Regions from separate parts of the Streptomyces sp. NBC_01171 genome, predicted to be linked through region 1. Evidence: riboswitches for the same ligand, from Rfam matches in the RefSeq annotation. Region 1 holds a riboswitch; each other region holds the start of a gene.
The links. Region 1 has a riboswitch for cyclic di-AMP ahead of OG448_RS07465 (peptidoglycan DD-metalloendopeptidase family protein). Riboswitches for the same ligand answer to the same signal wherever they lie in the genome.

Region 1 (7,402 bases):
AGCGCCGAGGTCAACGCATGGCTGCCGCACGCCTGGGCGAGCGTCTCGTGGAACCAGCCGTCCAGCGCGCGCAGGTCGTCGCTGTTGCCGAGCCTGGCCCGCTCCTGACCCAGTCTGACCAGGCCGCGCAGCACCTTCAGATGGGCCTCGGTGCGCCGCTGGGCGGCCCGCGCGGCGCCGAGCGGCTCCAGCAGCAGGCGCATCTCCAGCAGGTCGGCGGCCTCCTGCTCGGTGGGCTCGGCCACGCAGGCGCCCGCATGGCGTCGGGTCACCACGAAGCCCTCGGCCTCCAGCGTGCGCAGCGCCTCGCGGACCGGGACGCGGGAGACGCCGTAGCGGCGGGCGAGGACCTCCTCGGTGAGCCGGCCGCCGCGCTCGTGGACCCCGGCGACGATGTCGTCCCGGATCGCCGTGCACACCGAGTGCGCCGGAATACGCATGACCCACCTCCGCCTTAATGCCCGTGAAACGCCGACGACAGCGCTTGTTCCGTGACTCTATGGCAATGCGCGAGGATTTCCGATGGCGTACCGGAATCCATGGCTATTTTTTGGACAGCGCACGGAGGAAAGCGGGCAGCGAAAAGCCCCGGCCGGGTGGGCCGGGGCTTTCACGAGACCGGAGGGTCAGACGTTCACGCCGTGCTTGCGGAGGTAGGCGACGGGGTCGACGTCGGACCCGTACTCCGGGCCGGTGCGGGCCTCGAAGTGCAGATGCGGGCCGGTGACGTTGCCGGTGGCGCCGGACAGGGCGATCTGCTGGCCGGGGACGACCCGCTGGCCCACGGTGACGCCGATGGACGACAGATGGCCGTACTGGGTGTACATGCCGTCGGCCATCCTGATCACGATCTCGTTGCCGTACGCGCCGCCCCAGCCGGTGGAGACCACGGTGCCGGCGCCGGCCGCGTGGACCGCGGTGCCGCTGGCGGCGTGGAAGTCGATGCCGGTGTGCGAACCGGACGACCACAGGGAGCTGGAGGCTTGGTAGGCGGTGGAGACGTAGGAGCCGGTGATCGGCATGACGAAGGAGTTGAGGCGCTCGCGCTCGGCCTTGCGGGCGGCGCGCTCCTTGGCCTCGCGGGCCCGCTCGGCGGCGGCGCGTTCGGCGGCCTCCTCGGCGGCCTTGCGCTCGGCGGTCGCCTTCTGCGCGGTGGCCTGGGCGGCGATCTCGTCGGCGAGGGTGTCGCTGACGGCGATGACGGGGGTGAGGCCGGTGTTCTCGACGGAGTTGTCCGCGGCGAGCGCCGGGGAGGCCGCGAGGGTGCCGACGACACCGGTGGTGAGGGCCGCGACACCGGCCGCCGTAGCGGTGGTGCGCTTGACCCGGCCGGGCTTGCGGTGCTTCCCGGTGGCGCACATGAACGCCATGAGCAGGCTGGTCCTTTCCTTCCCTCTCGCCTACCGGGTTAGCTGACGGGTTCGGAGCAGGAAGGTCTCCTACGGCCGCCCTCGCTCGCGCGCGGGCGCCCGATTCACCCCAGGGACTGCGGTGGGTCCCCGGCTCCCCCTACGGGGGACTCGGCGATGACTGTCCGGTGCCGCGGGCGCGGCGCACTGCCTGACGAACAGCCCGGAAGAAGCTAAAGGGGACGGGAGCGGATCTTCAAACGGGTCCGGACTTTTGTAGCGCATCCCACACTCCCCAGGGGGTAACCTCCGCCCCAATCCGGACATTTGGTGACCGGTGTTCGATGACACTCCCGAACACAGTTGTGGGCCCCGACGACTCATGCGTCGTCAGGGCCCACACGCGCGTGCCGGTACCGCTACTCGGCCGAGACCACCTTGACCTCGCCGATGCCGAGCGCCTCGACGGGCTCCTTGATCTGGGCGGCGTCGCCGACCAGGACCGTGACCAGCCGGTCGGCCGGGAAGGCGTTCACCACGGCGGCCGTGGCCTCCACGGTGCCGGTGGCCGCGAGCGTGCGGTACAGCTCCGCCTGGAAGTCGTCCGGCAGGTGCTGCTCGACCTGGTCCGCGAGGGTGCCGGCGACGGCGGCGGCCGTCTCGTACTTCAGCGGGGCCACGCCGACGAGGTTCTGCACGGCCACGTCCCGCTCGGCGTCGGTCAGGCCCTCGGCGGCCAGCGTGTGCAGCACCGTCCACAGGTCCGCGAGCGCGGGGCCGGTGTTCGGGGTGTCCACGGAGCCGCTGATGGCGAGCAGCGAGGCGCCGGTGCCCTCCGGGGCGGAGCGCAGCACCTGGCCGAAGGAACGCACGCCGTAGGTGTAGCCCTTCTCCTCGCGCAGGACGCGGTCCAGGCGGGAGGTGAGGGTGCCGCCGAGGCAGTACGTGCCGAGCACCTGGGCGGGCCACACGCGGTCGTGCCGGTCGGAGCCGATCCGGCCGATGAGGAGCTGGGTCTGCACGGCGCCGGGCCGGTCCACGATGACCACGCGGCCGGAGTCGTCGGCGGTCACCGGCGGCACCGGGCGGGCCTGGCCGGGCGTGCCGGTCCAGGCGCCCAGGGTGTCGGCGAGCAGCGCGTCGAGGTCGATGCCGTCGAGGTCGCCGACGACCACCGCGGTGGCGGTGGCGGGGCGGACATGGCGGTCGTAGAAGGCGCGGACGGCGCCCGCGTCGATCTTCTCGACGGTCTCCTCGGTGCCCTGGCGCGGCCGGGACATGCGCGCGGAGGCCGGGAACAGCTCCTTGGACAGCTCCTTCGCGGCGCGGCGGGCCGGGCTGGCCAGCTCGTGCGGGATCTCGTCCAGGCGGTTGCGGACCAGGCGCTCGACCTCGCTCTCGGCGAAGGCGGGGGCGCGCAGGGCGTCCGCGAGCAGGGTGAGGCCCTTCTCCAGGCGGGAGGCGGGCACCTCCAGGCTGAGCCGGACGCCGGGGTGGTCGGCGTGCGCGTCCAGGGTGGCACCGGCCCGCTCCAGCTCGGCGGCGAACTCCTCGGCGGAGTCCTTGTCGGTGCCCTCGGAGAAGGCGCGCGCCATGATCGTCGCGACACCGTCGAGGCCGGCCGGTTCGGCGTCCAGGGGGGCGTCGAGCAGCACCTCGACGGCGACGACCTGCTGGCCGGGGCGGTGGCAGCGCAGCACGGTCAGGCCGTTGTCCAGCGTGGAGCGCTCGGGCGCCGGGAACGCCCACGGCTTGGCCTCGCCGGCCTGCGGCTGGGGGTGGAACTCCATGGGGGCGAGCTCGGTCACTTGGCCGTCTCCTCGTCGTCGTTGCCGGCCTCTACGGTGGCCTCGTGCTCCGGGTCGTCGGGCAGGTCGGTGTCCTCGACCATCTCCGGGGACTTCGGCTCGTAGACGAGCACGGCACGGTTGTCCGGGCGCAGGCGGGCCTTGGCGACCTCGCGGACCTCCTCCGGGGTCACCTCCAGCACCCGCTGCACGGCACTGAGGGCGAGCTGCGGGTCGCCGAACAGGACGGCGTACCGGCACAGTTCGTCGGCGCGGCCCGCGACGGTGCCGAGCCGGTCCAGCCACTCGCGCTCCAACTGGGCCTGGGCGCGCTCCATTTCCTCCGGGGTCGGGCCCTCCTCCGCGAAGCGGGCCAGCTCCTCGTCGATGGCGGCCTCGATGACCGGGACCTCGACGTCGCCGGACGTCTTCACGTCCAGCCAGCCCAGCGAGGGCGCGCCGGCCAGCCGGAGCAGCCCGAACCCGGCGGCGACGGCCGTACGGTCGCGGCGCACCAGGCGGTTGTAGAGGCGGGAGGACTCGCCGCCGCCGAGGACGGTGAGGGCGAGGTCGGCCGCGTCGGACGCGCGCGTGCCGTCCTCCGGGAGCCGGTAGGCGGCCATCAGGGCGCGCGCCGGGACCTCCTCGACGACGACCTCTCGCAGCTCGTCCCCAATGACCTCGGGCAGCGAGCCGTCGCGCGGGGCGGGCTTGCCGTCGTGGCCGGGGATGGAGCCGAAGTACTTCTCGATCCAGGCCAGCGTCTGCTCGGGGTCGATGTCGCCGACCACGGAGAGCACCGCGTTGTTGGGCGCGTAGTAGGTGCGGAAGAACGCGCGGGCGTCCTCCAGCGTGGCCGCGTCCAGGTCGGCCATGGAGCCGATCGGGGTGTGGTGGTAGGGGTGGCCCTCGGGGTAGACCATGGCGGTCAGCTTCTCGAAGGCGGTGCCGTAGGGGACGTTGTCGTAGCGCTGACGGCGCTCGTTCTTGACGACGTCGCGCTGGTTCTCCATCGACTCGTCGTCCAGCGCCGCCAGCAGGGAGCCCATGCGGTCGGCCTCGAGCCAGAGGGCGAGTTCGAGCTGGTGGGCGGGCATCGTCTCGAAGTAGTTGGTGCGTTCGAAGCTCGTGGTGCCGTTGAGCGAGCCGCCGGCGCCCTGGACCAGCTCGAAGTGGCCGTTGCCCTTGACCTGGCCCGAGCCCTGGAACATCAGGTGCTCGAAGAGGTGCGCGAGGCCGGTGCGGCCCGCGACCTCGTGGCGGGAGCCGACGTCGTACCAGAGGCAGACCGCCGCGACCGGGGTCAGGTGGTCCTCGGAGAGCACCACGCGCAGACCGTTGGCCAGGCGGTGCTCGGTCGCTGTCAGGCCCCCGGAGCCTGCCTGGGCTGTGGTCGTGTGACCCATGGGCATGTACGTCCCTTCGCAAGCGGTGGCGGTCGAGAGAAACCGCGGTTTTCCTGCCGTTCCTGCCACTGTATGCAAAGCGTGCGAGGGCCCGGCGGAGTTCCCGCCCGACGTACGCCCACAGCGGATCGACTAGCCTGCGTCAGGCGTGCTCATGGCGAGCGCGCTCCCGGCCGGCGTACGGCGGTGGAGCGCCGGGCCGCCGAGCACCGGGGGCGGACCCGTACGGACCGGGTCGCGGCCCGCGTTGTCAGTGCCCCGGTCCACAATGGTCCGCGTCCGATCCGTCCCACGCCTTCAGCAAGGAGCCGGCAGCGATGGCCCGCCGCAGCACCAAGACCCCGCCGCCCGACGACTCGTACGAGGAGAAGATCCTCGACATCGACGTCGTGGACGAGATGCGCGGCTCCTACCTCGAATACGCGTACTCGGTCATCTACTCGCGTGCTCTGCCGGACGCCCGTGACGGTCTGAAGCCGGTGCACCGCCGCATCGTCTACCAGATGAACGAGATGGGCCTGCGCCCCGAGCGCGCCTACGTGAAGTGCGCGCGCGTGGTCGGCGAGGTCATGGGCAAGCTGCACCCGCACGGCGACGCGTCGATCTACGACGCGCTGGTGCGCATGGCGCAGCCCTTCTCCATGCGCGTCCCGCTGGTCGACGGACACGGCAACTTCGGCTCCCTGGGCAACGACGACCCGCCGGCCGCCATGCGGTACACCGAGTGCCGGATGGCCGCCGCGGCGAGCCTGATGACGGAGTCCATCGACGAGGACACGGTCGACTTCGCGCCGAACTACGACGGCCAGGAGCAGGAGCCGGTCGCGCTCCCCGCCGCCTTCCCGAACCTGCTGGTCAACGGCTCCTCCGGCATCGCGGTCGGCATGGCGACGAACATGCCGCCGCACAACCTGCGCGAGGTCATCGCGGCCGCCCGCCATCTGATCAAGCACCCGAACGCGGACCTGGACGCCCTGATGCGCCACGTCCCGGGCCCCGACCTGCCCACCGGCGGCCGGATCGTCGGCCTGGACGGCATCCGGGACGCGTACGCCAGCGGCCGCGGCTCCTTCAAGATGCGGGCGACGGTCACCATCGAGGCGGTGACCGCCCGCCGCAAGGGCCTGGTCGTCACCGAACTGCCCTTCGCGGTCGGCCCGGAGAAGGTCATCGCGAAGATCAAGGACCTGGTCAACGCGAAGAAGATCCAGGGCATCGCGGACGTCAAGGACCTCACCGACCGCGAGCACGGCCTGCGCCTGGTCATCGAGATCAAGAACGGCTTCGTGCCGGAGGCGATCCTGGAGCAGCTCTACAAGCTGACCCCCATGGAGGAGTCCTTCGGCATCAACAACGTGGCGCTGGTGGACGGCCAGCCGCTCACGCTGGGCCTCAAGGAGCTGCTGGAGGTCTATCTCGACCACCGCTTCGAGGTCGTGCGCCGGCGCAGCGAGTTCCGCCGGACCAAGCGCCGCGACCGGCTGCACCTGGTCGAGGGCCTGCTCACCGCGCTCGTCGACATCGACGAGGTCATCCGGGTGATCCGGTCCAGCGAGAACTCCGCGCAGGCCAAGGAGCGCCTGATGGAGCGCTACGGCCTGAGCGACATCCAGACCCAGTACATCCTCGACACGCCGCTGCGCCGCCTCACCAAGTACGACCGGATCGAGCTGGAGGCGGAGAAGGACCGGCTCAACCAGGAGATCGAGGAGCTGACCCGCATCCTGGAGTCGGACGCGGAGCTGCGCAAGCTGGTCTCGGGCGAACTGGCCGCCGTGGCCAAGAAGTTCGGCTCCGACCGGCGTACGGTCCTGCTGGAGTCGGCGGCCTCCCAGGTGGCCACGGTGCCGCTCCAGGTGGCCGACGACCCGTGCCGGGTACTGCTGTCCTCGACCGCGCTGCTGGCCCGCACGACCGGCGCCGAGCCGGTTCCACAGGAGGGCGGCCGGGCCAAGCACGACGTGATCGTCTCCTCGGTGCGGGCGACCGCGCGGGGTGAGATCGGCGCGGTGACGTCGAGCGGGCGCCTGTTGCGGATCAATGTGGTCGACCTGCCCCAGTTGCCGGACACCGCGAGCGCGCCGAACCTCTCGGGAGGGGCGCCGCTGGCCGAGTTCGTGCCCCTGGAGGGCGACGAGACCGTGGTCTGCCTGACCACGCTGGACGAGACCTCGCCCGGCCTGGCGATCGGCACCGAACAGGGCGTGGTCAAGCGGGTGCTGCCCGACTACCCGTCCAACAAGGGCGAGTTGGAGGTCATCACTCTTCGGGAGGGTGACCGGATCGTCGGCGCGGTGGAGCTGCGCACCGGCGAGGAGGACCTGGTGTTCATCTCCGACGACGCCCAACTTCTGCGCTACCAGGCGGCCCAGGTGCGTCAGCAGGGCCGTCCGGCGGGCGGTGTGGCGGGCATCAAGCTCACCGAGGGCGCGAAGGTGATCTCGTTCACGGCGGTCGACCCGGCCGTCGACGCGGTGGTCTTCACGGTGGCGGGCTCGCGGGGCACGCTGGACGACTCGGTGCAGACGACGGCCAAGCTGACCCCGTTCGACCAGTTCCCGCGCAAGGGCCGGGCGACCGGTGGTGTGCGCTGCCAGCGCTTCCTGAAGGGCGAGGACTGCCTCGCGCTTGCCTGGGCGGGCCCCGCCCCGGCGCGGGCGGCGCAGAAGACCGGGCTGCCGGTGGAGCTGCCGGAGCCGGACCCGCGCCGCGACGGCTCGGGCACCTCGCTGGCGAAGACGGTTTCGGTGGTGGCTGGGCCGGTGTCCTAGCCGGTCCTCACGGTGTGCCGGGCTCTACGGTGTGCCGGGCTCGTCCTCGGAGCCCGGCACATAGCGCAGCACGCCCCACATGGCCTGCT
Region 2 (7,402 bases), 1.2 Mb from region 1:
CGGTCGCGTGGTCGGATTCGTACGGTGCCATGTCTGCCTTACCTCCGTCGTCGGCGGCGGCTGCGCTCTATGGGGTCCACCTGAGCCGCCATTCTCACCCGGATCGGTGAGGAGTGGTGGTTTCCCTGGTTCCCATCAGACCAATTCCGCAGTCCTGAAGCGTCAGCCCACGGAGCCAACTCGGCGTACACCTGCGGTATGACGTACGGACCGGGCACCCGCACCGACCCGTAGGGGTCGGGCAGGGGCGTCCTAGCCGGCCCGGTGGACCACGGCGTCGCACAGCTCGATCAGCGCCGTCTTCGCGGTGCAGTCCTTCAGCGGGGCGAGGGCCGCGCGGGCCTCCTCCGCGTACCGCACCGCGTCGCGGCGGGCCTGGTCCAGCGCGGGGTGGGCGCGCAGCGCGGTGAGCGCCTCGGCGAGCCGGGCGTCGTCGCTGAGGTCGGAGTCCAGCAGCTCGCACAGCGCGAGGTCGGCGGGCTCGCCGAGCCGGGCGGCGCGCTCGCGCAGCCGCAGCACGGGCAGCGTGGGCACGCCCTCGCGCAGGTCGGTGCCGGGGGTCTTGCCGGACTCGTCGGAGTCGGAGGCGATGTCCAGCACGTCGTCGGCGAGCTGGAAGGCGACGCCGAGCCGCTCGCCGTACTGGGTGAGCACGTCGACCACGCTCTCCTCGGCACCGGACATCATGGCGCCGAACCGGCAGGACACGGCGACCAGCGAGCCCGTCTTGCCGGAGAGCACGTCGAGGTAGTGCTCGACCGGGTCGCGGCCGTCCTGGGGACCCGCGGTCTCCATTATCTGGCCGGTGACGAGGCGCTCGAAGGCGAGGGCCTGCACCCGGACGGCCTCGGGGCCGAGATCGGCGAGTATCTGCGTGGCGCGGGCGAAGAGGAAGTCGCCGGTGAGCACCGCGACGGAGTTGCCCCAGCGGGTGTTGGCGCTGTCCACGCCACGCCGCACGGCCGCCTCGTCCATGACGTCGTCGTGGTAGAGCGTGGCCAGGTGGGTCAGCTCGACGACGACGGCCGAGGGGACGATGCGCGGGGCGTGCCGGTCGCCGAACTGGGCGGACAGCAGCACGAGCAGCGGACGGAACCGCTTGCCGCCGGCCCGCACCAGATGCTGGGCGGACCCGGTGATGAAGGGGACCTCGCTCTTGGTGGCCTCTAGCAGGCCCGCCTCGACAGCCGCCAGTCCGGCCTGGACATCGGCTTCCAGTGCCTGGTCCCGCACGCTCAGCCCGAACGGCCCGACGACGGTCACGAGGTTCTCCTGTCTGCTGGTGTCTGCTGGCGACTTCACGGCTTGTCGATAGGTCGCTGCCATCAGTCAAGTCAGCGTATCCGGTCCTCTTTCGATCACCGATCGCACCCACCGGTCCAGCTCGTGAGGTATCAGATTTCGTCCGGCATGTACCGGATGGGTGGACAACGGTCGGTATAGGGGGAGTCGGTCGGACGATCCGACACTCCGGGGGTCACACCGGGCCAACGAACGGGAGGGGCCGCGAGGTTCCGCCCGCGGGGGACCGACACTCCCTAATACCCACAGACGGCGCAAATCCACATAATCCCCCATGTCTGATTTTGCGTATTTTGCGATTCCGTGAGTTGGCTCACGCGGACCGCCCTGTCGCGTGTACCCCCACAAGTCCCCCTCTCACCCCCTTCTTACCGTGCCCGGTAAGGAAGTTGAGGATTGGCGGACGCAAAGGATCAAGTAGGCCATTTGGGACAGACCAAGGTCAACTAGCGCTTTGGGTGAATCCACTACTTGTTCCGGACATGTGCGGTCGCATACGTTCCCGCCCTGTCAGGCGAACGCCGAATCCTGCCGCGCCTGGCACACCCACTCACGAACTCATTCGTACGGCAGGAGCGGGGGACCCAGGTAAGCCGCCGGACCGGACGACAGATGTCGCGCCGGGACGGCTCGGGGTGAAGCCAACTCGTCCCCGGTGTCCGACGGGCACCGGGGACGACGCGGCCGGGCACCTCCCCGCCCGAACCCGACAGCTCACCTCGCAGGCGACGGAGAGGAAACACCGACATGTCTGCTGCTGCTCAGCCGCGCCGTGCCCGCACCAAGCGCATCGTCCGCACGCTCACCGTCGCCGGTACCGGTGCCGCGATGTTCGCGCTCCCCCTCATCGGCGCCACCAGCGCCTCCGCCGCCCCGGCCGCCAAGCCCGCCGCCGCCTCCACCGTGTACCCGAACAACCTGGACGGCTGGATCCGCCAGTCCCTGGCGATCATGGCCGAGAAGGGCATCCCGGGCACCTACAACGGCATCCACCGCAACGTGATGCGCGAGTCCTCGGGCAACCCGCTGGCCATCAACAACTGGGACATCAACGCCATCAACGGCACCCCGTCCAAGGGCCTGCTCCAGGTGATCGACCCGACCTTCCGGACGTACCACGTCGCCGGCACGTCCTTCGACCCGTACAACCCGGTCGCCAACATCACCGCCGCCTGCAACTACGCGTACCACCGCTACGGCTCGATCGACAACGTCAACGGCCCGTACTAAGCCCCCGCACGGTCCCTGTGCACCGCGCCCCCGTCGCACGCCTCGCGCGTACGGCGGGGGCCGTCGGCGTCAGGGGGCGAACAGGCGCTCCAGGACGACGGCCACCCCGTCGTCCTCGTTGGAGAGGGTCACCTCGTCGGCGACCGCCTTCAGTTCCGGGTGGGCGCCGGCCATGGCGACGCCGTGGGCGGCCCACTGGAACATCGGGATGTCGTTCGGCATGTCACCGAAGGCCACGGTGTCCGCGCGGCCGAGGCCCAGGTGCTCGGCGGCCAGCGCGAGACCGGTCGCCTTGGTGATCCCGCACGGCTGCAGCTCGACCGTGCCGGGCCCCGACATGGTGACCGTGGCCAGCGAGCCGACGACCGAGCGGGCGGTGGCCGCCAGTTCGTCGTCGGACAGCCGGTCGTGGCGCAGCAGCACCTTGCTGATCGGCGCCCGCCAGAGCTGCTCGCGCCGCTCCACCCGTACGGCGGGCAGGGTCGGGTGCGGCATCCGGTAGCCGGACTCGATCAGGGTGAGCCCGTCCACGCCGTCCTGGTCGGCGGCCGCGTACACCTGGCCGACCTCGGCCTCGATCTTGCCGAGCGCGGTCTCGGCCAGCTCCCGGTCCAGCCGGACCGACCACAGCAGGGTGCCGGTGGCGGCGTCGTACACCTGGGCGCCCTGCGCGCACACCGCGAGCCCCGTGCCGCCGAGCGCGGCCAGCAGGGGGCGTACGCGGGGCGCGGGGCGGCCCGTCACCACGAGGTGCCGGGCCCCGGCACGTGCCGCCCCCGCGAGCGCGGCGAGCGACCTCGCGGAGACCGTGTCGTCGCCGCGCAGCAGCGTCCCGTCCAGGTCGGTGGCGATGAGCGAGGGACGGGCGGGACGAGAAGGAGGGGAGGGTGCGGCCATGATCAGAGAATACGGATCACCGGTCCTCCCGACTCACCCCCCGCGCACCGGAGTTGGCGCGTCGCTCAGCTCCGCGCGCCGTGGGCCGCGGCCAGGTGTTTCGCCAGCCTCGGGGAGGCGAATTCGGTGCCGCACACGAAGCGCATCACCGGGCCGTACGACGCGGCCGCGGGCAGGCCGGTGAAGTAGAGACCGGGCAGGGAGGAGACGTAGCCGGGACCGAGGCGCGGCGCGCCCCGGGTGACCGCCAGGTCCGTGCGCAGGCCGGGGCCGAGGAAGTCCAGCGCGGCCAGGTCGACCCGGTAGCCGGTGGCCGCGATGACGTGGTCGGCGGTGAGCCGGTCGGTACGGCCGCCGTGGGTGCGCACGGTGAGCACCGGCGCGCCGTCCACCGCCTCGGCGGACACCACCCGCGCCACCTCCTTCACCTGCACCCGCCCCTCGAAGCGGTCGCGCAGCCACCAGGCGCCGAGCGGGCCGAGCACCCGCCGGACCAGATGGTGCCGGGCGCCCTCGGGCAGGAAGCGGTAGGGCTGGGCGTAGTAGCTGAGCGCCCACAGCGACCAGGCACGGCCGAACGGCGATTCGGGCCGGAACCTCGGCTGCTTCCAGGGCGGCGCGCCGAAGGCGACCTTTCCCCGGCCGCGCGAGACGACCCGTACGTGCGCGCCCGCCTCGGCGGCGAGGGCGGCGGTCTCCAGCGCGGACTGGCCGGCGCCGACGACCAGCAGCTCCTTGCCCGCGAACCGGCCGAGGTCGTGGTGGAGGGAGCTGTGCGTGACCAGCGCGGGCCCGCCGAGGGCCGCTCCGGCCAGCTCGGGGGGCAGGTGGGCGAAGCCGGAGAGACCGGTGGCGACGACCACCGCGCGGGCGGCGAACTGCTCCCCCGAGTCCAGCTTCAGCTCGAACCCGCCGGGCCGCCCCCGCTCGACCGACACCACCCGGACCTGCTCCAGGTCCGGCACCAGCCGCTGCTGGAACCACTCCCCGTAGGCGATGAAGGTCTCCGCCGGGATGATGTCCTCGTCGGTGACCAGGCGCCGCACGCCCGCCGCGTCGCAGTAGTCGGCGAGCGTGTGGCCGGGCTGCGGGCAGTCGAGGCTCGAGGCGGCCGGAGTGGATTTCAGCAGCATCCCCTCCGGCATGTGCTCGCGCCAGCTCACCATGGGGTCGCCGAAGACCCGTACGGGGATGCCGCGCGCCCGCAGATGGGCGGCGGTGGACAGGCCGTAAGGCCCGGCCCCGATGACTGCAACCGGTCGGATCACGAAGTCCCTCCCAGGACGCGGTGCGCCACGTGCGTGGCCTTGCCTACTTCGTGGAGTGCGAGGTGCCGCCGCCCCGGCGGCTGGTCCGCCAGAGCTGGTAGAGGTGCTTCGCGCCGGGGCGGCCGAAGCGCGCGAGCATCGTGAGGAACGGCATCGGGTCGTCGCCCGCCAGCCAGGCCAGCTCCGTGCCCTCGGCCCGCGCGGGGGCGGAGGGCGTGGTGTAGCCGCTGCGCCGGTAGGCGAGCAGGGCGGGCAGGTCGATGTTCTCCACGACGAACCGCCGCCCGGCCTGCTGCTCGCCCTCGGGGACGGCCCGGCCGGTGAGGTTCAGGTGCAGGGCCCGTACGACGTCCACGCCCGACTCGCTCTCGAAGAGCCGGAACTGTGCGCCCATGCGGGGGTTGAAGTCCAGCAGCTTGTACTGGCCGTCGCGGCGGTCGAAGCGCAGGTCGAGGTCGACCACCCCGGCGAAGCCGAGCTGTTTGACGAACCGGGTCGCCAGGTCGGCGAGTTCGGGGTTGTCGACGACGTACGCGTGGGCCGTCATGCCGGCGTGCGGGGGCCAGGAGCGGACCTTGACGCCGGTGAAGACGGCGAGCGGGTTCGCGTCCGCGTCGAAGCAGGCGTGCACGATCCAGTCCTCGGCCGCCTCCCTCGGCAGGTACTCCTGGAGGATCACGCCGGGGTCGTCGCCCCAGTCGCGGGCCAGGGCCAGCAGACCGGCGCGGCTGCCGATCCGGGTGGTGCCGCCCACGGCGGGGCGGCTGCGCCGGACGAACGCCTCCCGGTTCTTGGCCACCACCGGGAACAGCGCCTGGTCGGCGAAGGCCACGACCTGGTCGTACGAGGTCGGGAAGACGGTCGTGGGGCTGGCGACGCCGTGCTCCTCGCACAGCTCGTGCAGCCCCTGCTTGCTGGCCAGCCGCCTCGGCAGGGCCGGGTCGACGGGCGGGAAGAGGAAGGCGCCGGACAGCTCGTCCTGGTGCTCGGCGATGAGGACGGCCGCTTCCTCGTCGGTCGGGATCAGGACCGCCGGGCGGCCGATGCGGCGGCCGATCCTGCGCAGCCCCTCGACCAGGTGCTCCGGGTCCTCCGCGCCGGTCGTCGGCCAGACGAACGCCCGCGTGAGATACCGGGAGGCGGCGGCCGGGGTGTACGGGTCCTCGGTGATGGCGTACATCGGCACGCCCAGCCGGCCCAGGCTGCGGATCGCGCCGACACCGCCGTGGTGCAGCGGATATCCGCCGAACTTGACTATCAGGCCGGGCACTTCGCAGTCCGCCTCGATGGGCGCGCCAAAGCGTCTGCCGGCCACGGGTCCCCCCACGTGTCCCCCCTTTGGACCGGACCCACCCCGTCCGTGTCCCCCGAAGGACGCTAAGCCGGAACACTTCCCTCCGACAAGTGCTATTCGGACATTGCGAACTCTTTAGACACGACCCCCATCGACCGCCGCACCCTGCCCAACACACCGCTCACGGCCGTAACGTGTGGCCCGACGCTATGGATCATCAACCCAGGCCGACGCGGATGAGAGTGAGGCAGCACCCCATGCCCCCCGTGCCACCGTTCGACGTTCCCGAGGGCGACCCCTTCGGTCCGCACAACCTTCCCTACGGCGTGTTCTCGCCTTCCGGCAGCACCGGCGCCGATCGCCGGGTCGGCGTACGCCTCGGCGATCATGTCCTGGACGCGGGAGCCGCCGCCGGCGCGCTGGACTTCCCGCACGCGGACCTGCTCACGGCGCCGAACCTCAATCCGCTGCTGGCCGCCGGGCCCGCCGTCTGGTCCGAGGTGCGCGCGGCGCTCACCGACTGGGTCACGCTGCCCGCGCACCGGGCGGCCGTCGAGCCTCATTTCCACGAGCTGTCGCAGGTCACGCTGCACCTGCCGTTCGAGGTGGCCGACTACGTCGACTTCTACGCCTCCGAGCACCACGCCCGGAACGTCGGGCAGATCTTCCGCCCCGACTCCCCCGACCCGCTCACCCCCAACTGGAAGCACCTGCCCATCGGTTACCACGGCCGCGCGGGCACGGTCGTGGTCTCCGGAACCGATGTGGTCCGCCCCTCCGGCCAGCGCAAGGCCCCAGCCGACCCGGCCCCGGTCTTCGGGCCCTCGATCCGGCTGGACATCGAGGCGGAGGTCGGCTTCGTGGTGGGCGTGCCCTCCGCGCAGGGCACCCCGGTCCCGCTGACCGGGTTCCGGGACCACGTCTTCGGGCTGTGCCTGCTCAACGACTGGTCGGCGCGGGACATCCAGGCGTGGGAGTACGTTCCCCTCGGGCCCTTCCTGGGCAAGTCCTTCGCCACCTCGGTCTCCGCGTGGATCACCCCGCTGGCCGCGCTGGAGGACGCGCGGGTGGCCCCGCCCGAGCGCACCCACCCGCTGCTGCCCTACCTCGACGACTCCGCGCCCGGTGTCGAGCCCGGCGGTTACGACCTGCGGATCTCGGTCGCGATCAACGGCCAGGTGGTGGCCGAGCCGCCCTTCTCCACCATGTACTGGACCGCCGCCCAGCAGCTCGCCCACCTCACGGTGAACGGGGCCTCGCTGCGCACCGGCGATCTTTACGCCTCCGGCACGGTCAGCGGGCCCGGGGAGGGGCAGCGGGGGTCGCTGCTGGAGCTGACCTGGAACGGGCGTGATCCACTCGAACTCCCCGACGGCAAGCGAGCGTTCCTGGAGGACGGGGACGTGGTGAC
Region 3 (7,402 bases), 4.1 Mb from region 1:
CGTGGGGGTCGTCGATCTCGTGGCCACCGCGGCCGACTTCATCCTCTCCCCTGGACAGGCGCTGAACACCGTGGGCATGGCGGCCGGGGTCTTCGGTATCGGCAACGGCCTGGCTCAGCAGATGGGCTGGCTGCCCAGCAGCTTCGACGGGCCGCAATGGCCGTTCCTGTACGCCTATTCCTCGGCAGCCAAGAAGTCACGGCTGCGCCGCATGATCTACGCGTTGAGCATGTACCGGGACTAGGGCCGGCAGGCGGACGGGCCGGCGTCCCTACCCCATCCCCTCACGCCCCCGGAATCCGTCCGCGTCCCACGTCCCCCACAGGCGGGGGGACAGCCAGGCCGGTGCCTCCTTGCGGAACTCCGCCGGGGTCAGGGCGCCCGTGCCCTGGGGTAGCGCGCCCAGGAGGGGTGCTCCGGCCACCTCCGGGAGGTCGGTGACGTTGCAGCGGGTGGCCAGGTCGGGGGAGGGGGGCCAGGAGCCGATCACCACGCCGGTCAACTCCAGGTGGCGGGACCGGAGTTCGCGGGCGGTGAGTTCTGTGGAGTTGAGGGTGCCCAGGCCCGCCGGGGCGACCAGGAGGACCGGGGCGTTCAAGAGGGACGCCGCGTCGGCCAGGGTGCCGCCCGTGGGGTCGAAGCGGACCAGGAGGCCGCCCGCGCCCTCCACCAGGACCAGGTCGTGGTCGGTGGCGAGCTTGGCGGCGGCTTCCGCCACGTCGTGGGGGTGGACCGGGGGGAGGCCGGAGCGACGGGCGGCGGTGGCGGGGGCCAACGGGTCGGGGTAGCGGGCCAGTTCGCGGGCCGTGACCGGGCCCGCCAGGCGGGCCACCTCGTCGGCGTCGCCGCGCTCGTCCGGACGTACGCCCGTCTGCGCGGGCTTCAGGACGGCCACCGAGCGGCCGGCCGCGAGGGCGGCGGCCGCCACGGCGGCCGTCACCATCGTCTTGCCGATCTCCGTGCCCGTGCCCGTGATCACCAGTACCGGCATGTCATCCCTCCCGCGCCGCGGCGCACACCGCGCGCGCGATCCGTGCCACGTCCGCGTCGTCCGTGACGTACGGCGGCATCGTGTAGAGCAGGTCGCGGAAGGGGCGCAGCCACACGCCCTCCCGCACGGCGGCCCGCGTAGCGGCCGCCATGTCCACCTCGTGGTCGAGCTGGACCACCCCGATGGCGCCCAGCACGCGCACGTCCCGGACCCCGGGCAGCTCCGCAGCCCCGGCGAGACCCTCCCGCAGGCCGGTCTCGATCCGCTTGACCTCGCCCCGCCAGTCCTGCCCGAGCAGCAGCTCGACGGAGGCGCAGGCAACGTTGGCGGCCAGCGGGTTGCCCATGAAGGTCGGCCCGTGCGCGAGCACCGGCACCTCGCCGCGCGAGATGCCGTCGGCCACCCGCGCGGTGCACAAGGTCGCCGCCAGCGTCAGATAGCCGCCGGTCAGCGCCTTGCCCACACACATCACATCGGGCGGGACCGCGGCATGCTCCGCCGCGAACAGCGCGCCCGTACGCCCGAAGCCGGTGGCGATCTCGTCGAACACCAGCAGCACGTCGTGCGCGTCGCACGCCTCGCGCAGCACCCGCAGATACGCGGGGGAGTGGAACCGCATCCCGCCCGCGCCCTGCACCACCGGCTCCACGAGCACGGCGGCCAGTTCGTCCGCATGCCGTTCGATCATCGACCGCAGATGCTCCGCGTACGCCTCCTCGTAGGCGGCGGGCGGCGCGTCCGCGAAGACCTGGCGGGGCAGGGCGCCGGACCACAGCCCGTGCATGCCGCCCTCGGGGTCGCACACCGACATGGGGTGCCAGGTGTCGCCGTGGTACCCGCCGCGCCAGGTCAGCAGGCGCCGCTTGCCGGGGCGGCCGAGCGAACGCCAGTACTGGAGACACATCTTGACGGCCACCTCGACGGACACCGACCCGGAGTCCGCGAGGAAGACGTGCTCGAGGCCCTCGGGCGACATGTCGACAAGGAGCTTCGCCAGCCGTACGGCGGGCTCATGGGTGAGCCCGCCGAACATCACATGGCTCATCCGGCCCAACTGCTCGCGCGCCGCCTCGTCCAGCACCGGGTGCCGGTACCCGTGGATCGCCGACCACCAGGACGACATCCCGTCGACCAGCTCCGCGCCGTCCGCCAGCCGCAGCCGGACCCCGCTCGCCGACTCCACGACGAGCGGTTCGCTCCGGCCCGGCATCGGACCGTACGGATGCCACACATGCCGCCGGTCCAGCTCCAGCAGCTCGGCCGTACCCAGGTCAGGCATTGGGCGCGAGGTCCGTCCCGGCACCCCGGCGGCGCACGGCGACCAGATCGGTACGCGGCTCGGCGGACGCGGGCGCCTCGGCCGCGACCGAGGCCGTACCGCAGACCCCGCCGTCGGTGTGCGACCCGCACCCGACCGGCTCGGCGTCCGTGCCGCATCCGCCCGCCGCCGCATGCGACCCGCAGCCACCCCCGGCCGCCGCCCGGTGCTCAGGCAGCGTCACCTCGTCCGCGCCCTCCACTTCGAACCCGGCGTCCGCGATCATCTCCAGGTCGGCCTTGCCCGCCTGGCCCTCGCTGGTCAGGTAGTCCCCGAGGAAGATCGAGTTGGCCAGGTGCAGCGCGAGGGGCTGGAGCGAGCGCAGGTGCACCTCCCGGCCGCCCGCGATCCGTACCTCCACGTCCGGGCAGACGAAGCGGACCATCGCGAGGATGCGCAGACACCGCTGCGGGGTGAGGTTCCACTCCTTGGCGAGCGGGGTGCCCTCGAACGGGATGAGGAAGTTCACCGGAACGGAGTCCGGGTCCAGCTCGCGCAGCGCGAACACCACGTCCACCAGGTCCTCGTCGCGCTCACCCATGCCCGCGATCAGACCCGAGCAGGCGGACAGCCCGGCCGCGTGCGCCTTGTGCACCGTGTCCACCCGGTCGGCGTAGGTGTGGGTCGTGGTGATGTCGCCGTAGGTCGCCTCGGAGGTGTTGAGGTTGTGGTTGTAGGCGTCGGCGCCCGCCGCGCGCAGCCGCTCCGCCTGGCCGTCCGACAGCAGGCCCAGGCAGGCGCACACCTCGACACCGTCGTTCTGTTCCTTGATGGCCTTGATGGTGTCGGAGACCCGGTCCACATCCCGGTCGGTGGGCCCGCGCCCGGACGCCACAAGGCACACCCGCTTGGCGCCCCCGGCGAGCCCGGCGGCCGCCGCCTCGGACGCCTGGTCGGGCTTGAGCCAGGTGTACTTGAGGATGCCCGCCGTGGAGCCCAGCCGCTGCGAGCAGTAGGAGCAGTCCTCCGGGCACAGGCCCGACTTGAGGTTGACCAGATAGTTGAGTTTCACCCTGCGGCCGAACCAGTGCCGCCGCACCTTGCCGGCCGCGGCCACCACATCGAGCAGGTCGTCGTCGGAGGTGGCGAGCACGGCGAGCGCTTCCTCGCGCGTCGGCGTCTCGCGCCGCAGTCCCTTGTCCACCAGCGTGTTCAGCAGGTCCATGAGGCTTGATCCTGTCCTACCCGACCGCCCCGGGCCAAGGAGACTTCGCACAACGACCGAGGTTCACCGTGTGGGTATTGCCACATCATGGGCGGCTCTTCGCGCCGCTAGTGTCTGTCTGTTGTCTACAAAAGCGTCCACCAGAGCAAGCCCCCGGAGGAGCCATGGCGTTCGGCTGGATCGACGAGCAGGCCGAGGCGCGCCGCCGCGCCGGACTCCTGCGGACCCTGCGTCCCCGCCCCGCCGACTCGCCCCTGCTGGACCTGGCGAGCAACGACTATCTGGGCCTGGCCCGCCATCCGGAGGTCGTCGAGGGCGCCGCCGAAGCGGCCCGGACCTGGGGCGGAGGCGCCACCGGTTCCCGGCTGGTCACCGGCACCACCGAGCTGCACGCCCGCCTGGAGGCCGAACTCGCCGCGTTCTGCGGCTTCGAGGCGGCTCTCGTCCTGTCCTCCGGCTACGCGGCCAACCTGGCCGCCGTCACCGCGCTCGGCCCGCACGGCTCGCTGATCGTCTCCGACGCGGGCAACCACGCCTCCCTGATCGACGGCTGCCGCCTCGCGCGCGGCACCACCCAGGTCGTCGGGCACGCCGACCCGGAGGCCGTGGCCAAGGCCCTGGCGACCCATCAGGGGGAGGCCATCACCGTCTCCGACACGGTGTTCTCCGTCGACGGCGACGCGGCCCCCCTGCGCCGGCTCGCCGACGCCTGCCGGGAACACGGCGCCGGGCTGGTCGTGGACGACGCCCACGGCCTCGGCGTCCTGGGGGAGGGCGGCCGGGGCGCGGCCCACGCCGCCGGGCTCGCGGGCGCGGCCGACGTGGTCACCACGGCGACGCTGTCCAAGTCGCTGGGCAGCCAGGGCGGGGTGGTGCTGGGCCCGGCGCGGGTGATCGGCCATCTGGTCAACACCGCGCGGACGTTCATCTTCGACACCGGCCTCGCCCCCGCCGCCGCGGGGGCCGCGCTCGCCGCGCTGCGCCTGCTCCGGCGCGAACCGGCGCGCCCGGCGCGCGTCCGCGCGGTCGCCGCCGAACTGCACACCCGGCTGACCGCCGAGGGCCTCGCGGCGGTACGCCCGGACGCGGCCGTGGTCTCCGTACGGGCGCCGTCCCCCGACGCCGCCGTCCGCTGGGCCGCCGACTGCCGTGCCGAGGGTCTGTCGGTCGGCTGCTTCCGCCCGCCGTCCGTCCCGGACGGCGTCTCCCGGCTGCGGCTGACCGCCCGCGCGGACCTGTCGGAGGCGGAGATCGAACGGGCCGTACGGGTCATCACCGCTGTTCGGCCCTGCTGAGGCCGGGAAAAACCCCGTCAAATACGGTCTCGCGTCGCAGAGTTCACCCCGTTGAGCGACAGATGTCCGCGTATCTGGGGGGTTGGTCCACCGGACCGCTTCCGTGATGGCAGTCTGACGTGCAGGCACCAGAGCGGGACCGTGTCCGAAGCCTCCGCCCCGCGTCCTCGCGCGGCCCGTGGGAGGACGGCGGGCCGCCCGTGGGAAAGGGACGACTTCGCCATGGCAGACCATCTGGAAGCATCCGTCACTCTGCCGAGCGATCCCGCGTCGGTCCGGGCGGCCAGGTCCTACGTGGTGGGCACCCTGGCGAGCTGGGGGCTCCCCGCGGACGACGAGGTCATCGACACCGTGCGCCTCATCGTCTCCGAACTGGCCACCAACGCCGTCCAGCACACCCTGGGCCAGTCGCCCACCTTCACCGTGGACGTCGTACTGGCCCGGGACGAGCTGCTGCTCATCGGCGTGACGGACAGCCATCCCCGGCTGCCGAAGAGACTCCCGGCCGCCGTCGCCCAGGACAACGGGCGCGGCATGGCCATCATCCGGTGTCTCACCGTCGAGTGCGGCGGCAAGCTGCGCGTCCGGCCGACCCGCGAGGGCGGCAAGACGGTCTTCGTCGAGCTGCCCTGGTGCGTGCCGAGCCGGCCGCGGCCCACCACGGCCCGTCCGGAACCCTCTCCGGCCCGCTGAGCCGGGGAACGACCTCGGGGCGCGTGTACGCCCGTGGAGACCGTTCCCCGGCCGTCGCCGCTAGTTGACCCGGCCGTACCAGACGCTCTTGGTCCAGATCTTCTGGAGCCGCACCACGTCCCCGGTCTTCGGCGCGTGCCAGATCTTGCCCTTACCGGCGTAGATGCCGACGTGGTAGACGCTGGAACCCGAGTGGAAGAAGACCAGGTCGCCGGCCTTGCGGTGGCCCGAGGAAATGTGGTGCGTCTTGTTGTACTGCTGCGCGGCCGTGCGCGGCAGCTTCTTGCCGGCCTTCTTGAACGAGTACAGCGTCAGGCCCGAGCAGTCGAACCGGCCCGGCCCGGTGGCTCCGTAGCGGTAGGGGGCGCCCTTCTTGGACGCCGCGACCTTCAGTGCCTTCGACGCGGTGGTCGCGGCGGAGGCGTCGGTGGCCAGCCCCGGCACCATGATGGACCCGCCGACGGCGGCCAGGGTGAGGGCGGAGGCCGTACCGGCCCGGGCCATCAGCGACGGGACACGATTGAGCGCAGTCATGCGCAACCCTTCGTCAGCCGCCTGTGAAGGATGACCTGTCGGATTCGGGCTGGCGAAGTTGCCCGGCCGTGTCACCACGGCTTCACCCCAAGGGTTGCTCGGCACGATCGTCCGCATCTCGCGGACATCCGTCCCGGCGACCCGGCTTGCTCGGGTCCTCCACTCCTGCCGATGCACTTCTGTCGACCGGTCATCCGGGCGGCGGCAGGACTCGGCGTCCGCCTGGATGCGCCCCGCCGGTGTGGCGGGGGCTTGTCGTCAGACAGGGATCTTGGCCCACTCCTGTCCGAAAATCCCAATGGAATCGGGGGTTTGTGGTGTTACTCACCACTCACCCGTTCGGGTGGACAGGGGTGTGTCCGAGTCGCCGTCAGTTCCCGTGCACAGCCCCGGACCTGGGCTTCGATCGTCGCGCGGCGGCCCGCCGGGCGCATCGCGCGCAACTCGGCGGGCCCGGAAACGGCTCCGGAGATACACCGGTCGGCGGTAGCACGTTCGGCCCGTTTCGGCTCGGGCGGACGACACGCCGGGCGCTGTCCGGCCGGCGCGGGTGTCCGGGTCAGCCGACACCATCGGGCGGGAGCGCGACGCGCGCGGTCCGGCGCTCGCCGTCCAGCACCCGCAGCGCGTGGGCCAGCGTGCCCCCGTACAGCTCCCGTTCGCCCCGTGCGTGCATCAGTGCGAGCGCGTCGCGGAGCGCGGCCGTCGTGCGCACCAGCGCCTGCGCGGCCCTCAGGGCCCGGTACGTGTCCCCGTGCCGGGCCGGGTTGATCCGGCCCAGCAGGTCGGCCGCCTCCAGGTAACGGTCGATCAGCTCGCCCTCGGCCCGGGTCAGCGCGGGCAGCGGCGGCAGCTCCTCAGGCAGCACGGCCGGCTCAGCGGGCGCCGGGCAGGTTCTCGCGGGCGCCCACGATCCCGTCGACCAGGCCGTGCTCCAGGGCGCCGGTGGCGTCCAGCACCCGCTCACGCTCCAGGTCGGCGTGGACGGTGGCGGCGTCCCGGCCGGTGTGCCGGACGAGCAGCTCCTCCATCAGCTCCCGCGTCCGGACCAGTTCCGCCGCCTTGATCTCCAGGTCGCTGGGCTGTCCCTGCACCGGCTCGGCCAGCTCCGGCTGACGCAGCACCACGCGTGAGCCGGGCAGTGCGAACCGCTTGCCGGGCGCCCCGGCCGCGAGCAGCACGGCGGCCATCGAGACGGCCTGGCCCAGGCAGTAGGTCTCCACGTCGCAGCCGACGTAGCGCATCGTGTCGTACACCGCCGTCATGGCGTGGAAGTCGCCGCCGGGGCAGTTCAGGTACAGCGTGATGTCCCGGTCCGGCGCGGCGTGTTCGAGCTGCATGAGCTGGGCGATCACATCCGTGGCCGCCGCGTCGTCCAGCGGCGTGCCCAGCAGCACGATCCGGTG
Region 4 (7,402 bases), 2.3 Mb from region 1:
CGAGGCCCTTGTTCTTCAGGACCTTCTTGAGGGTGTGGTAGACCTCGGCACCCCAGCGGACGGCCTCGGAGAAGGACTCCGCGCCGATCGGGGCGATCATGAACTCCTGGATGTCCACGTTGGAGTCGGCGTGCGAGCCGCCGTTCAGGATGTTCATCATCGGCACCGGGAGCAGGTGCGCGTTGGGGCCGCCCAGGTAGCGGAAGAGCGGCAGGTCGCTGGCCTCGGAGGCGGCGTGGGCGACGGCGAGGGAGACGCCGAGGATGGCGTTGGCGCCGAGCGAGCCCTTGTTGTCGGTGGCGTCCAGGTCGAACATGGCCTGGTCGATCAGGCGCTGCTCGGTGGCGTCGTAGCCGACCAGCTCCGGGCCGATCTGCTCGATGACGGCGAGGACGGCCTTCTCGACACCCTTGCCCTGGTAGCGGTTCGGGTCACCGTCACGCAGCTCGATGGCCTCGAAGGCACCGGTGGAGGCGCCGGACGGGACGGCGGCACGACCCGTGCTGCCGTCGTCGAGGCCGACCTCGACCTCGACCGTGGGGTTGCCTCGGGAGTCCAGGATTTCCCGGGCTACGACGACGTCGATGGACGGCACGAGCATCTCCTTCATGGATGTGACGCGATGAGTGCGGGGCGTGCGCCGGATGGCATGCCTTGCCTCTAGAGCCTAACCGTCCCGGGGGCGTCGGCAGGCGACCGACCGCCTCGTGGACGGGGTGGGACAGGGAGACCGTACCCATTGTTCCCGTCCGGAACAAAGGGTTCTGGGCAAAGGTTCCGGGCGGGCGGGGCAGGCCGGGCGCGGAACGCGCACCGCCCCGGCACGCGGGGGGAGCGCGCACCGGGGCGGGGGGTCCGTCAGGGGGACCGGCAGCTCGGGGGCCGGACGGTTCGGGGGCCGGCCGCCGAGCGGGTCGCGGTTACTTCAGGTGCAGCATCTGGCCGGGGAAGATGAAGTCGGCCTTCTCGACGATGTTCTTGTTCAGGTCGAACAGCTTCTTCCAGCCGCCCTCGACCTTGTGCTTCGCGGCGATGGAGCTGAGCGTGTCGCCCTTGACCACCTTGTACTCGCCATCGCCCTTCTTGACCTTGTCACCGGTCGGCGTGGTGACGGTCTTGCTCGCCTCCGGACGCTCGGTGGAGCGGGAGGCGGCCTGGTCGTCGGAGGTGCGGTCAGCGGTGTCGGCCTTGTCCTCGGTCTTGGTGTCCGTGGAGGGGGCCGGGCTCGCCGGGGCGGCGGAACCGCTGTACGGCGTGCCGGACAGGCCCGTGCCGCAGACCGGCCAGGCGCCCTTGCCCTGGGCGGAGAGCACCTTCTCCGCGACGGTGATCTGCTGTTCCTTGCTCGCCTTGTCGGCGGTGGCGGCGTACTGCGTGCCGCCGTACGCGGCCCAGGTGGAGGCGGAGAACTGGAGCCCGCCGTAGTACCCGTTGCCGGTGTTGATGGACCAGTTGCCGCCCGACTCGCACTGGGCGACGGCGTCCCACTCGGAACCGGTGGCGGCGGAGGCGCTGCCCGACGCCATCACCGGGCCCGCGACGGCCGCGCCGGCGACACCGGCGAGCGCGAGGACACGGACGGTCTTGGACGGGCGACGGTGCTTGCCCTTGCTGGAAAGCAGCATGGATCGATCCCCTCACCGACGCCTGCGAGGTGAGCTGTCGGGTTCGGGCCGGTTGAGTTGCCCGGCCACCCCTCCCTGGTACTTCGGGAAGGCGTGGCTCCACCCCAAGCCCGTCCCGGCGTCAGCCACCGGTTCGGGCACCTACCTTGGGTCCCCCGCTCCTGCCTACGGCGCTTGACGCGACGGTTACCCCCGACGGCCGCTGGCAGGATTCGGCGTTGCGGCCACGGGTGCTCGTGGTGACGAGCGGTCCCGACCGTAGACATGCGCCGCGACGAATTTCAAAGACGATCACGGCTTCTGAGAGCCATCCCACACTTTCGCCAAATGGGACATATAAGAGGATAGCGGGGCGTCAAATTCCGCCATCCGGCGCCCTATTCGCCCGGTACTTTCAGGGTCTGGCCCGGGTCGACATGGTTCGGGTTCGCGCCGATGGCCTGCTTGTTCGCGGAGTAGAGGGCCTCCCACCCGCCGTCCACGTCAAGGGAGTCGGCGATGGAGCCGAGCGTGTCACCGTCACGGACGGTGTAGGCGGCCGGGGAGGCGGTGGCGTGGCGGCCCGTGCCGGCCGTGTGCTGACCTTCCGTCACGCCCTCGTCGCCGCTGCCGCCGCGGTGACGGCCACCGCCGCCGAGGTCACCGGTGTCGACGAGGCTCCAGGAGCCGCCGTCCTCCCACGACTCGTCGTCCTCCACCGCGGGGGCACCGGAGGGCGAACCGCCGCCCTTGTACCCCCGGTCGGCGGCCGGGGGCGCGGACGCGTCGGAGCGGGAGGCGCCGGCGTCCTTCTTGGAGTCGCCGGAGGTGTCCTTCTCGCTCGCACTCGGAGCCGGCTTGCCGGTCTCCTTGGCGGAGGAGTCGGACGAGTCGGACGACGGGGAGGAATTGTCCAGTCCGGACGAGCCGGAACCTTCGGACGAAGCGCCCGCGTCGGGCGCCTCGCTCGACTTGCCGGCGCCCTTGTCCGAGCCGTTCTGGTCCGCGGACGGGGACTCGCTCACGCCCGTGTCGACGTCCACCGAGCCGGAGTTGGAGGTCAGTCCGGCGAGCAGGGCGCAGGTGGCCCAGTGGGTGGTGCCCTGGTCGGCCAGGATCTTCTCGGCCACCGAGATCTGCTGCGAACGGCTGGCCTGGTCGGCGCTGGCCGCGTACTGCGTGCCGCCGTACTTGTCCCAGTCGTCCTGGGATATCTGGAGGCCGCCGTAGTAGCCGTTGCCGGTGTCGGCGCTCCAGGAGCCGCCGCTCTCGCACTCGGCGACCTTGTCCCAGGTGGTTCCGTCGGCCGCGTTGGCGCTCGCCGCCCCGAGGAGCGGGATGGCGATGGCGGACGTGGTCACGCCGGCCGCGACGAGGAGCGCCGGAGCCTGGCGGGGGCGACGGTGCCTACCGTTCCCGGAGAGCATGCGGTTGCCTTTCGTGCGACAGCGGTACGGCGTGGCGAGTGGTGCTCGGCGCCACACTGATGGGTGAACGTAGCGTCAGACGATCGCTTGTCACAAGTTCATGCCGCAGAGATCACGTGAAGATCACATAGTTGAACGTCCGTCAGGTGTGCTTTCACGACTGGGACCGACTGGTGTGAACTCCACCGGCAGTGTGCGCAGTCCACGCATGATCAGCCCGCCGCGCCAGCGGAGTTCGGCCGGATCGGCCGCGAGGCCGAGATCCGGCAGTCGGGTGAGCAGGGTGGCCAGCGCGGTCTGTCCCTCCAGCCGGGCGAGCGGGGCGCCCAGGCAGTAGTGGATGCCGTGTCCGTAGCCCAGGTGCTGGTTGTCACGGCGGCCGAGGTCCAGCAGGTCCGGGTCGGCGAACCGCTCCGGGTCGCGGTCGGCCGCCGCGAGGACCACCAGCACCGGGTCCCCGGCCGCGATGTCCTGGCCGCCGACGGTGAGCGGCTCGGTGGCATAACGCCAGGTCGCCAGCTCGACCGGGCCGTCGTAACGCAGCAGTTCCTCCACCCCGGTCTGGAGCAGGCCCCTCTCACCGGCGGCCAGCGAGAGCTGGAGCCGACGGCGCTCCTCGGGGTGGGTGAGCAGCGCGTAGGTGCCGTTACCGATGAGGTTGACGGTGGTCTCGAAGCCCGCGAAGAGCAGGATGAAGGCCATGGCGGCGGCCTCGTTCTCGGTGAGGTGCTCGCCGTGGTCGGAGGCCCGGATGAGCGCCGAGATGAGGTCCTCGCCGGGCACGGGCTCGGCGGGGAGCGCCTGGCGCTTGCGGTGGATGAGGTCCGCGAGATAGCCCCGCATCTTCTTCACCGAACGCGCCACCCCGCCCCTCGGCCCGCCGCCGTGCCGGATCATCATGCCCGCCCAGTCCCGGAAGTCGTCCTGGTCCTCGCGCGGGACGCCGAGCAGGTCGCAGATGGCGTAGATGGGGAGCGGGAAGGCGAACTCGTGGATGAGGTCGGCCGAACCCTTCTCGGCGAACCGGTCGATGAGGTCGTCCGTCAGCTCCTGCACCCGGTCCGCGAACTCGGCGACCCGGCGCGGGGTGAACGCCTTGCTGACCAGCCGGCGCAGCCGGGTGTGGTCCGGCGGGTCGATGTTCAGCAGGTGGGTCATCAGGTCGGCCTTGCGCTCACCGGGGATACCGGTCTTCCCTTTGGCGTGCGCGGTCTCGGCGTGGTGCGCCGGGTTCTTGCTGAGCCGCTGGTCGGCCAGGGCCTGCTTGGCGTCGGCGTACCGGGTGACCAGCCACGCGTCCACCCCGCTGGGCAGCTTGGTCCAGCGCACGGGAGCGTGCTCCCGGAGCCAGGCGTAGGCGGGGTAGGGGTCGGCGGCGAACTCCCAGGTGAAGAGGTCCGGGGCGGTGTCCTCGGCGGGGGCTCCGGGGGTGGGGTCGTCAGGGGTGGGGCGGTGCGGCTGGGTCACTCCCCGACGGTATCCGGCGGGCCGGGGTGTGGGCGGGTCGGCTCCTTTCTCCTGGGTCTGCTGGGGGTGCTCCGTGCCGGCGGGGAGCCCGCGCCGGCGTGGGCCCGCCGGCCTGGGCTACTCGGTGTCGTGGTCCGGGGCGGGTACGCCCTCGGCGGTGCGTATCGCGTCCCGGTAGGTGCGGGCGGCCGCTCTCAGGGCCGCTTCCGGGTCGACGCCCGCCTGCTCGGCGCGGGCGGCCAGGTCCAGCAGTTCGTATCCGATGCCGTCGCCCTGGGGCAGGGGCACGTCCAGGCCGGCGGTGCGGACGCGGGAGGCCAGCTTGGCGGCGAGCGCGAGGCCGGGCTGACCGAGGGGGACGCCCTCGGTGACGGAGCTGCGCTGCTTCTCCTCGGCCTTGGTGCGCAGCCAGTGCGCCTTGACGTCCTCGGGGGTCTCGGCCTCCTCCTCGCCGAAGACGTGCGGGTGACGGTGGATCAGCTTGGTGACGATGCCCCCGGCGACGTCGTCGATGGAGAAGGGGGCGTCCGCGTCCTCCTCGGCGATGCGGGAGTGGAAGACGACCTGGAGCAGCACGTCGCCCAGTTCCTCCCGCAGCTCCTCGCGGTCGCCCGCCTCGATGGCCTCGACGAGTTCGTACGCCTCCTCGATGCCGTACTTGGCCAGGCCCTCGTGGGTCTGGCGGGAGGACCAGGGGCACTCGGCGCGGATGCGGTCCATGACCTGGACGAGGTCGAGGAGGCGCGCGCCGGGCAGGTCGTAGGAGGCGGGGAGCAGCTCCAGTTCGGGCATCTGCACCCGGCCGGACCCGGCGAGCCGGGCGAGGCCGTCGGTGAGGGCGGGCTCCCCCTCACCGGTGGCGACGACGACCACCGTGCGGTCGCCCGCGCAGGCGTCGACCAGTTCCTCGGCGGTGGGGGACGCCTCCGTCACCGCTATCCCGGCCTCGCGCAGATACGGCACCTGCGGATGGGCGCCGTCCGCGCACAGCACGGCGTCGGCGGAGCGCAGCACCTGCCAGGCGGGCCAGGACAGCAGGCCGGGGGCGACGCGGTGGCTGGTGGTGAGCAGGACGATGCGGCCAGGGGCGGACTCGGAGCTGATTGCGTTCACGATCCGAACGTAACCCAGGACGCGGAATGACGGGCCGGGTTGTCCACAGGGGTGGAGGAGTCCTGTGATCGTATGACCGACACGCGGCGCGGGGCCGGGAACCAGCAGGTCACCCGCCCCGCACCGGGCGTATCGCGGCCTCGCGCCCGCTCAGGCGCTCTGTGTCGCCGAGGCGTCCCGCAGCCAGGGCGTACGGGCGTCGACCCGGCTGCTCTTGGCCACGTCCCAGGCGCCGTAGCGGGGGTTCACGTCGATGTGGAGTTCCTTGGACGCCTTGGAGAGGGCGTCCCAGAACGGGGGCTGGCTGGTGTCGGTGCCGAGCTTGGCGGCGAGCTTCTGCGCCTCGATCTGGAGGCCGAGGTTGTCGTCGAGGCGCCCGGGGGCGATGCCGTACTTCTGGAGCCAGGCCGACCGGAGCTGCGTGATGCCGCCCGCCTGCTTCTCCAGGTCGGCGCGCATCCGCTGGATCTCCTTGCGGGTGACCGCGACGCCCTGGTCGCGCGCGGCGCGGTGCAGCACCTGGTCCAGGACCATGTTGTGCAGGGTGTCGCGGGTGAGACTGCCGGTGGAGGCCAGGACCTGCTGGTACTGGGTCTGGTCGGACGCCTCCGCCCGCTGCGCCGCCCGCACCTCGTTCACCCGGCCCTCCAACTGCGACACGGTGATCCGCTGCCCGCCGACGACGGCCGCGGCGCCCGGATGCGCGTCGTTTCCGCAGGCGGTCAGGAGCGGGGCCGCGGCGGCGATCGCGGCGGTGAGGACTAGCGCGGTGCGACGGCGGCGGAGCAAGGGGAACCTCCTGAGGAGATTGTGCGACGGTGCACAAAGTCTTGCGGTGATCGATGTTAGGCAGCCGTACTGCTCCGGCCAACCCATTGGACCAACGATTCACCACGAGTTCGGGCACCGCCGCCGGTGTTTCCCGCCTCGCGTGGTCCCGCTAGCTCCTCGCCTCGATCGCCCGCTCGACGGCGCCCGCCACGTCGGCCCGCAGGCCGTCGCCGGTGTGGAGGAGGGACACGTTGCCCCCGGAGTGGCCGCCGCCGACCAGCACGAAGCCGGTCTTGCCGTACTTCGGGGCCGCTTCCGCCGCGACGGAGACCTCGGGCCCGCCGACCGCCACGACGACCTCGCAGGAACCCTGGAGCATGCCGTTGAGGTAGGGGCGCGCGTTGCCGGCGCTCTGCTCCCCCATCACCTGCTGGTAGCTGACCCGCGCATGCGTCTTGAGAGAGGCGTCCTGCATGCCCTGCCAGACGGTCGCGGCGGGCGTGCCGGCCATGATGCCGTCCTTGCCGGTGAGCAGGCAGGCGTCGATCTCGGTGTAGTGCCGCGCGCGGGTGTCCGGGATGGGCGGCCGGTCGTCACCGCCGGACAGGAACGCCCACACCACGACGACCGCGGCGACGACGGCCAGGGCCCCCGCGGCGATCGCGATCGTGCGCCTGCTGAGGGAGCGCAGCCAGGCGACGACGGCGCGGCCGAAGCGGGCGCCCCCCGCCTCCTGCTGCCGCGTCACCGGCGGACGCGACTGCGTCACCTGTCGGACCTGCTTGGCCACGAACTACCTGCTCTCCTGCTCGGCACGGGTTCTACGGCTGCTGACACGTATCCACGATGCCGAAACCGGTTGGCACCGTAGCCGACGGCCGTCCGACGCCCAGGAAAGAGGTCGCCATGAAAATCACAAGAGTCACTTAAGCAACAGCAAAACCCGCGCTGCGGAGCCGTATTCACCTCCGGTTGGTGCGCCGCAGAATCCGTACGGCCGGCCACGCCAGCAGCGCGGTG

Region 2: linked by a shared signal. The riboswitch ahead of OG448_RS12715 (transglycosylase SLT domain-containing protein) and the one ahead of OG448_RS07465 (peptidoglycan DD-metalloendopeptidase family protein) in region 1 are both predicted to bind cyclic di-AMP.
Region 3: linked by a shared signal. The riboswitch ahead of OG448_RS26540 (C40 family peptidase) and the one ahead of OG448_RS07465 (peptidoglycan DD-metalloendopeptidase family protein) in region 1 are both predicted to bind cyclic di-AMP.
Region 4: linked by a shared signal. The riboswitch ahead of OG448_RS18335 (transglycosylase family protein) and the one ahead of OG448_RS07465 (peptidoglycan DD-metalloendopeptidase family protein) in region 1 are both predicted to bind cyclic di-AMP.

Annotation. Positions count from the first base shown of each region.
Region 1 is NZ_CP108609.1:1,625,281-1,632,682, forward strand. It holds gene OG448_RS07460 (FCD domain-containing protein) at 1-440, opposite strand, end outside; gene OG448_RS07465 (peptidoglycan DD-metalloendopeptidase family protein) at 627-1,370, opposite strand; cyclic di-AMP (ydaO/yuaA leader) riboswitch at 1,383-1,536, opposite strand; gene OG448_RS07470 (M16 family metallopeptidase) at 1,769-3,157, opposite strand; gene OG448_RS07475 (M16 family metallopeptidase) at 3,154-4,548, opposite strand; gene OG448_RS07480 (DNA topoisomerase (ATP-hydrolyzing) subunit A) at 4,860-7,313, shown strand; gene OG448_RS07485 (CobW family GTP-binding protein) at 7,338-7,402, opposite strand, start outside.
Region 2 is NZ_CP108609.1:2,781,855-2,789,256, forward strand. It holds gene OG448_RS12705 (LolA family protein) at 1-31, opposite strand, end outside; gene OG448_RS12710 (polyprenyl synthetase family protein) at 253-1,263, opposite strand; cyclic di-AMP (ydaO/yuaA leader) riboswitch at 1,812-2,045, shown strand; gene OG448_RS12715 (transglycosylase SLT domain-containing protein) at 2,050-2,532, shown strand; gene OG448_RS12720 (HAD family hydrolase) at 2,602-3,429, opposite strand; gene OG448_RS12725 (FAD-dependent oxidoreductase) at 3,495-4,697, opposite strand; gene OG448_RS12730 (ATP-grasp domain-containing protein) at 4,741-5,967, opposite strand; gene fahA (fumarylacetoacetase) at 6,258-7,402, shown strand, end outside.
Region 3 is NZ_CP108609.1:5,744,748-5,752,149, forward strand. It holds gene OG448_RS26510 (hypothetical protein) at 1-244, shown strand, start outside; gene bioD (dethiobiotin synthase) at 272-991, opposite strand; gene OG448_RS26520 (adenosylmethionine--8-amino-7-oxononanoate transaminase) at 993-2,270, opposite strand; gene bioB (biotin synthase BioB) at 2,263-3,474, opposite strand; gene OG448_RS26530 (8-amino-7-oxononanoate synthase) at 3,639-4,769, shown strand; gene OG448_RS26535 (ATP-binding protein) at 4,992-5,462, shown strand; gene OG448_RS26540 (C40 family peptidase) at 5,523-5,996, opposite strand; cyclic di-AMP (ydaO/yuaA leader) riboswitch at 6,000-6,223, opposite strand; gene OG448_RS26545 (hypothetical protein) at 6,556-6,864, opposite strand; gene OG448_RS26550 (ATP-dependent Clp protease proteolytic subunit) at 6,872-7,402, opposite strand, start outside.
Region 4 is NZ_CP108609.1:3,953,679-3,961,080, reverse strand. It holds gene eno (phosphopyruvate hydratase) at 1-595, opposite strand, end outside; gene OG448_RS18335 (transglycosylase family protein) at 921-1,625, opposite strand; cyclic di-AMP (ydaO/yuaA leader) riboswitch at 1,630-1,808, opposite strand; gene OG448_RS18330 (transglycosylase family protein) at 2,003-3,031, opposite strand; gene OG448_RS18325 (cytochrome P450) at 3,155-4,498, opposite strand; gene OG448_RS18320 (nucleoside triphosphate pyrophosphohydrolase) at 4,616-5,611, opposite strand; gene OG448_RS18315 (SurA N-terminal domain-containing protein) at 5,762-6,400, opposite strand; gene OG448_RS18310 (hypothetical protein) at 6,552-7,172, opposite strand; gene OG448_RS18305 (insulinase family protein) at 7,345-7,402, opposite strand, start outside.